DNA from 2 places in the Lysinibacillus sp. FSL P2-0066 genome. Region 2 is predicted to be linked to the other one. Evidence: a T-box and tRNA genes for the amino acid it is inferred to sense, from the RefSeq annotation. Region 2 holds a T-box; the other holds one or more tRNA genes.
What was found. A T-box is a leader RNA that pairs with one kind of tRNA and senses whether it is charged. The one in region 2 lies ahead of tyrS (tyrosine--tRNA ligase), so its partner is inferred to be a tRNA-Tyr.

Region 1: it encodes a tRNA-Tyr, which carries the amino acid that the T-box ahead of tyrS (tyrosine--tRNA ligase) is inferred to sense. The anticodon was not compared.

What each region holds. Positions count from the first base shown of each region.
Region 1 is NZ_CP150202.1:4,376,616-4,380,031, reverse strand. Features, by position in the region: gene MKZ14_RS21770 (acyl--CoA ligase) at 1-1,080, opposite strand, end outside; tRNA gene MKZ14_RS21765 (tRNA-Asn) at 1,351-1,427, shown strand; tRNA gene MKZ14_RS21760 (tRNA-Glu) at 1,541-1,615, shown strand; tRNA gene MKZ14_RS21755 (tRNA-Val) at 1,671-1,746, shown strand; tRNA gene MKZ14_RS21750 (tRNA-Tyr) at 1,765-1,848, shown strand; tRNA gene MKZ14_RS21745 (tRNA-Gln) at 1,863-1,937, shown strand; tRNA gene MKZ14_RS21740 (tRNA-Lys) at 1,951-2,023, shown strand; gene rocF (arginase) at 2,208-3,113, shown strand; gene sigW (RNA polymerase sigma factor SigW) at 3,247-3,416, shown strand, end outside.
Region 2 is NZ_CP150202.1:2,842,766-2,846,181, reverse strand. Features, by position in the region: gene MKZ14_RS14220 (LTA synthase family protein) at 1-1,051, shown strand, start outside; T-box leader at 1,303-1,543, shown strand; gene tyrS (tyrosine--tRNA ligase) at 1,687-2,901, shown strand; gene MKZ14_RS14210 (DUF2759 domain-containing protein) at 2,957-3,136, opposite strand; gene MKZ14_RS14205 (MBL fold metallo-hydrolase) at 3,306-3,416, shown strand, end outside.

The DNA.
Region 1 (3,416 bases), 1.5 Mb from region 2:
GTTTCCTTCATTGTCGATAATACGTACAATATTACCTGGAGTTGGAACACCCATAGATCCAGGGCGTAATTCTGTGTTTTCGAGTGTACCAATTAATAATGTGTTTTCTGTTTGTCCATAGCCATCACGTACTTTTAGTCCAAAATGATTCATAAACGTTTCGATAACTGGGCGATTTAAAGGTTCACCAGCAGAAACAGCACTACGTAAAGATGATAGATTATAATCTTGTAAATTATCAATTTTCGCCATAATACGGTATTCAGTCGGTGTACAACATAGAACATTAACTTTTTCATCCTGCATTAATTGAAGGTAGGTTTTTGCATCGAATCCACCATGATAGACAAATGCGGTAGCACCGAGCATGATTGTTGATAAAAAAGGACTCCATATCCACTTTTGCCAACCTGGAGCAGCTGTTGCCCACACAAGGTCTCCTTCACGTACACAAAGCCATTTTGAAGCTGCAGTTCTAATATGCGCATAACCCCAGCCATGTGAATGAACAACACCTTTAGGTTTGCCAGTGGTACCAGATGTATAAGATAGGAATGCCATGTCATCACGTGTAGTAGCTACAGCTGTAAATGTAACTGGTTGCTTGTTTGCCAATTCATCTAGAGAAGTCCAATCTCCTTTCGCAGCACCGATCACTAGTTTATTTTTCAATGCGTCTACAGAAGAAGTAATTTGATCAATTTCACTAGTAAAAGCCTCATAGGCAATCACTGCACTAGCAGAAGAATGCTCCATACGATATTCTAAATCGCTTGCACGTAGCATCTCTGAACATGAAATAGGTACAATGCCAGCCTTTAAGCAGCCTAAAAAAACGAAATAGGCTTCTGGAAGTCGAGGAATAATAACTAATACACGATCACCCTTTTGAAGCCCCTTCTCCGTAAAAGCATTTGCGTATTGATTCATTTTTTGATTAAGTTCCACATAAGAAACTGTCCGTCTCTCTTGTTGGGTATTTAACCAACGTATTGCTTGGCGATCACTATCTTGCGAAAATTTTTCTAATTCCTCTGTGATGTTATAAAATTCAGGTGCAATTAAATCATTTGATACCATCTTGAACATCCTCCCCCAGAAAATTTGATAGAAAATTCGTAAAACTATTTTTATTTTAACAATTGAAATAATATACAGCAAGAATAATTAGTACGTTAAATAGAAATATTAGAGTTAATAGAGAACTATTATGCTGTGAGACGAATATAGAAGCAGACTTCGACAAAAAAATATAAAAATTTTCATAAAATGTGTTGCATTATTTATAATGCTTGCTATAATAATAAATGTACTTAAGAGGTTGTCTAAAACCAAAGTGAATAGTATCGTTCCGAAGTAGCTCAGTTGGTAGTAGCACCTGACTGTTAATCAGGTTGTCGCAGGTTCGAGTCCTGCCTTCGGAGCCATTTTTTTGCCCTTTTTTTAAGTACTATAATACATAAAAAAATTTTTAAAAAAGCATTGCAATTATTAATTAAAAATGTTATTATAATTCTTGTCTTGTTTGAGACGTAATATTGGCCCCTTGGTCAAGTGGTTAAGACACCGCCCTTTCACGGCGGTAACACGGGTTCGAATCCCGTAGGGGTCACCATTTAAAACATAGGCTTTATAAAGAAAATAAACTGTGATATAACACCTGTTTCTATGGAGGATTAGCTCAGCTGGGAGAGCATCTGCCTTACAAGCAGAGGGTCGGCGGTTCGAGCCCGTCATCCTCCACCATTCTTATTGTGTTATTTCGGAGGGGTAGCGAAGTGGCTAAACGCGGCGGACTGTAAATCCGCTCCTTAGGGTTCGGCGGTTCGAATCCGTCCCCCTCCACCAGTTTTATAAATGATTGGGGTATAGCCAAGCGGTAAGGCAACGGATTTTGATTCCGTCATGCCTAGGTTCGAATCCTAGTACCCCAGCCATTTTTTCTTTTATGAGCCATTAGCTCAGTTGGTAGAGCATCTGACTTTTAATCAGAGGGTCGAAGGTTCGAGTCCTTCATGGCTCACTTTTCTAGAATAAAATTATTCAAAAGTGTTATATTAACTACAGATAACTAATCTCTTGCTGAAAACAGTAGGAGATTTTTTTATGTTATTTATAAATGAATAAATATGCAACTTTTTGTCGAGTTGAACCAAGTAGTATGTAGGCTTTACAATAGTCTTATAACTTTTAGGGGGTATAAAAACATGAATAAACTTAATATTTCTATTATTGGAGTACCAACAGATTACGGACAAACACGTCGTGGTGTAGATATGGGACCAAGTGCTATTCGATATGCAGGTGTTGTTGAACGTTTAGAGGCTATCGGACACGATGTACAGGATCAAGGGGATATTCGTGTTAGTCAAAAGCTTGCAGACGGAGCTGTGGATGAAAAATTACTAAATTTAGAGGAAGTTGTAGAAGTTAGCACTGCATTAGCCAATAGTGTACATGAAGTAGTGGAACAAAAAAAATTCCCACTAGTATTTGGTGGAGATCATAGTATTGCTATTGGAACATTAGCAGGATTAGGCGAGCATTACAAAAATCTTGGTGTTATCTGGTATGACGCTCATGCAGATTTAAATACACCTGAAACAACACCTTCAGGCAATATACATGGGATGCCGTTAGCAGTTAGTATTGGGCTAGGACATGAGCGTTTAGTGCAAATTCGTAACTATGCTCCAAAAATTAAGCCAGAAAACGTTATAATTATTGGAGCTCGTTCAGTAGACCCAGGAGAGCGTGAATTGATTCGTCAACAAGGAATTAAAGTATATACAATGCATGAAATTGACCGACTTGGCATGACACGTGTGATGGAAGATGCACTTGCTTATTTAAAGGAACGAAATGTTGATGGCTTACATTTATCGCTTGATTTAGACGGACTAGATCCACTTTATACGCCAGGTGTGGGTACACCAGTCCCAGGCGGAATTACTTATCGAGAAAGCCATTTAGCAATGGAAATGTTACAAGAATCAGGCATGGTAACTTCAGCAGAGTTTGTAGAGGTAAATCCTATATTAGATGAAAAGAATACAACAGCAAATGTGGCTGTTGCATTAATGGGATCTTTATTTGGCGAAACACTAGTTTAAAGAAAATTTGACAAAAAATTGCCTGTTGCCACATTGCATAAAAATCTTTTGCTATAATTGAATTAAAACGAAACTTTTCTTATCGGTGCTTCGTATAGTATAAGACAGTTGTAAAGGTGGAGAAGTCAACACAATGGATGCGTTAGTAAATAAGAGAATAAAACAAGTGCTTAAAGGCGATCAAAACGCATTTGCCGATATTGTGAGTCTCTATCAGCACAAACTGTACCAAGTATGCTATCGAATGTTAGGCAACAAACAAGAGTCTGAAGATATTGCTCAAGAGGCTTTTGTGCGTGCTTA
Region 2 (3,416 bases):
TACGTATTATTTCAGTAACTTCTATCACCAAACAGGTTTAGGAAAAACATCTGACTCTGAGTTTATTGTTGAAAACTCATTGTTTGGCTTAGGTCGAGGTGCTGTATTCTTCACGCATGGTGGAAATACGTATAATTCAATGGCTGAACGCCTTGGAGAAAATGGTTACTTTACAAATGTCATGCACCCTAATAATAAATCATTCTGGAATCGTGACATGATGTACCAATCGTTAAAAATTAATAAATTCTACGATATAGATTCATATACTGTGGAAGAGGGGCAAGCTGTAAACTGGGGAATGAAAGATGTTCCATTCTTAGAGCAATCAGCTGCTTTAATGAAAGATATGCCACAGCCATTCTACTCTAGACTTATTACATTAACGAACCATTATCCATTTACATTGGACCCAGAAGATATTATGATTCCTGAATATGATTCAAATTCAGGTACATTAAATCGTTACTTCCAAACTGTACGCTACATGGATGAAGCTTTAAAAGACTTCTTCCAACAGTTAAAAGATCAAGGTGTCTATGATAACTCTATTATCGTGATGTATGGGGATCACTATGGTATTTCTGAGAACCATAATAAAGCAATGGCACAATATTTAGGAAAAGATCAAATTACACCAATGGATAATGCAATGCTTCAAGAAGTACCTTTATTCATCCACATCCCAGGAGCTGGCGATGGAAAAGAAATGACTGAGATTTCAGGACAAATGGATTTACGTCCAACGATCTTACATCTTCTTGGCGTTGAAACGTCCAAAGATATGCAAATGGGTGCAGATTTATTCTCTCCAGAGCATGAGGACTTTGTAGTCTTCCGTGATGGACGCTTTATTACAGATAAATACGTCTATGCTGGTGAAGCTTGCTATGACAAAGCAACTGGCGAAGAAATAGATGTTGAGCCATGTCAGCCTTATGCTGATCGTGCCACTATGGAGCTAGAAAACTCCGATGCCATCATCAATGGAGACTTACTTCGCTTCTATGACGAAAAAACAGGTAATTTAAAGCAGGATTCAGTAAAATAATCAAAGAGAGATCTCGTGTAGAGATCTCTCTTTTTATATTGCGGATAAAAAGGAATTAGTCACACGCAACCATTTATAAAATTTATTTGTGAATCTTATGTTTAAGAAAACACCCTTCACAATGTTACTACGCTAGGCAAGTGAAAACACTTTATTGACCTTTCTCTATTGACAAAGAAAAAGAGATGATTATAATAAGTGTAAATATCTGCATAACGAAGATTTGTTTTTCGCATTTCGGAGTATAAGAGTGAAAGGCATCGAAAAGAACGAGTAACTTTAATGGAACTGACAGAGAGTAGCCGGTTGTTGAGAGGCGCAAGGGATATTAAAGTGAATACATCTTGGAGCTGCGTACCGAAACTTAAGTAGGCTACGACGGGGTTGCATCCGTAATCATTGCAGAAGTATCGCTACGGCTGTACTTGTTGAGGAGGGCTATGTGAATAGCTCTCGAAAAAAGGTGGTAACACGTTTATCTACGTCCTTTAGGAATTTCCTAAAGGCGTTTTTTTTATGCCTTTTAAGCAGTGGATTTAGATAAAAGTTAGTAAAGCCTTGTCAACAGTCAGTACCTCATGAACTCTTATAGAGCTTGCAATATTAATATTTAATATTACAAGGAGATGTTTCGTATGTTTTTAACACCAAAGGAGCAAATAGCGATTATCAAGAAAGGCGCTAGCAAGATCGTAGATGAGCAGGATTTACTTGGAAAATTAGAGCGATCGTATAAGGAACAGCTACCTTTAACGATTAAGCTAGGGCTCGATCCGTCCGCACCCGATATTCATTTAGGTCATGCTGTTGTTCTACGAAAAATCAAGCAAATGCAAGATTTAGGCCATCAAGCAGTGATTGTGATCGGTGATTTTACAGGACGAATTGGCGATCCTACAGGTAAAGCAAAGGGGCGAACAGCCTTAAACGACGATACAGTAAAGAAAAACGCCCAAACATATTGTGAGCAAATTTTTAAAGTGCTAGATATAAACAAGACAACGGTTCGTTTTAATAGTGAATGGTTAGCAAAACTGTCCTTTGAAGAAGTCATCAAGCTAGCAGCCTCAACATCTGTTGCTCGACTTTTAGAGCGCGAGGATTTTCAGAAACGTTACCAACAGCACATACCAATTGGTATACATGAGTTTTTCTACCCACTTATGCAAGCGTATGATTCGGTAGAGCTTGAGGCAGATATAGAGTTAGGTGGAACGGATCAGACGTTCAATATTCTAATGGGGCGCACCTTACAAAAGCATCGAGGATTAGAAAAACAAATTGCTATTTTTATGCCCCTACTAGAGGGATTAGATGGCATTGAAAAAATGAGTAAGAGCTTAGGTAATTATATTGGTATCAATGAAGCACCTGAGATTATGTTTAAAAAAGTGATGGAAATACCAGATACTTTAATTATCAAATATTTCGAATTAGCAACAGATGAGCATCCACTAAAAGTGCAGGCTATTAAAGAGAGACTACAAAGGGGAGAGAATCCCCGCGATTTGAAATTTCTATTAGCAGAAATTATAACGACTTTATATCATGGACCTACAGCAATGGAGGAAGCAAGAGCTTATTTTGAAGCAGCATTTCAAAGAAAGGAAATACCCAAAAACATTCCCATACTGCTCTTAGAAATTGATAAGGAAAGAATAATGGATATCATTCCACAACTAGTGGAAATAGGTTTTATTCATAGTAAGAGTGAGTTTTTGCGGTTAATCAAGCAAAATGGAGTCTCCTTGAATGGAGAAAAGATAGCGATGGATGATTTATCACAAGTATTAATGAATAATGATGTCCTACAATTGGGCAAGAAACGATTTCTTCAACTCAATAAGTAATAACAAACAAAAAAAGAGCAATCTCCGAGGAGACTGCTCTTTTTTTGTCTGAATTTTAGTGTAATTTTGGTGGGTAACCGCTGTGAACAATCGTCATGATGACGAACCATCCGAATACAGCAGCACTTAATAAGTTGAAAACAACGCTTAATAGGTTCTTTTCTTTAATTGCTTGGAATGTACCAACTACAGCTAAAATCGCTACTAGACCAAAAATAACCATTAATAAGTTCATTAAAAATAGACACTCCTTTCGACATCAGAAAATGAATGTCGCAAACAATATTCCTCCTTAATTGTAAACGTTCTACTTGTTTTTGTCGAGGACTAAAATACTGCAAACTATGAACATTTATCGTCAAATTGTGGCAAAGTCTGTATAATAGGAAGTTGAGGTGATAACTATGATGAACGTACGAAGTTATTCTCTTGGTCCCGTCCAAACGAATTGCTATATCGTATCGAATAAAGAAAAAGAATGTATCGTATTTGATCCAGGCGAGGAAGCGGAGCGT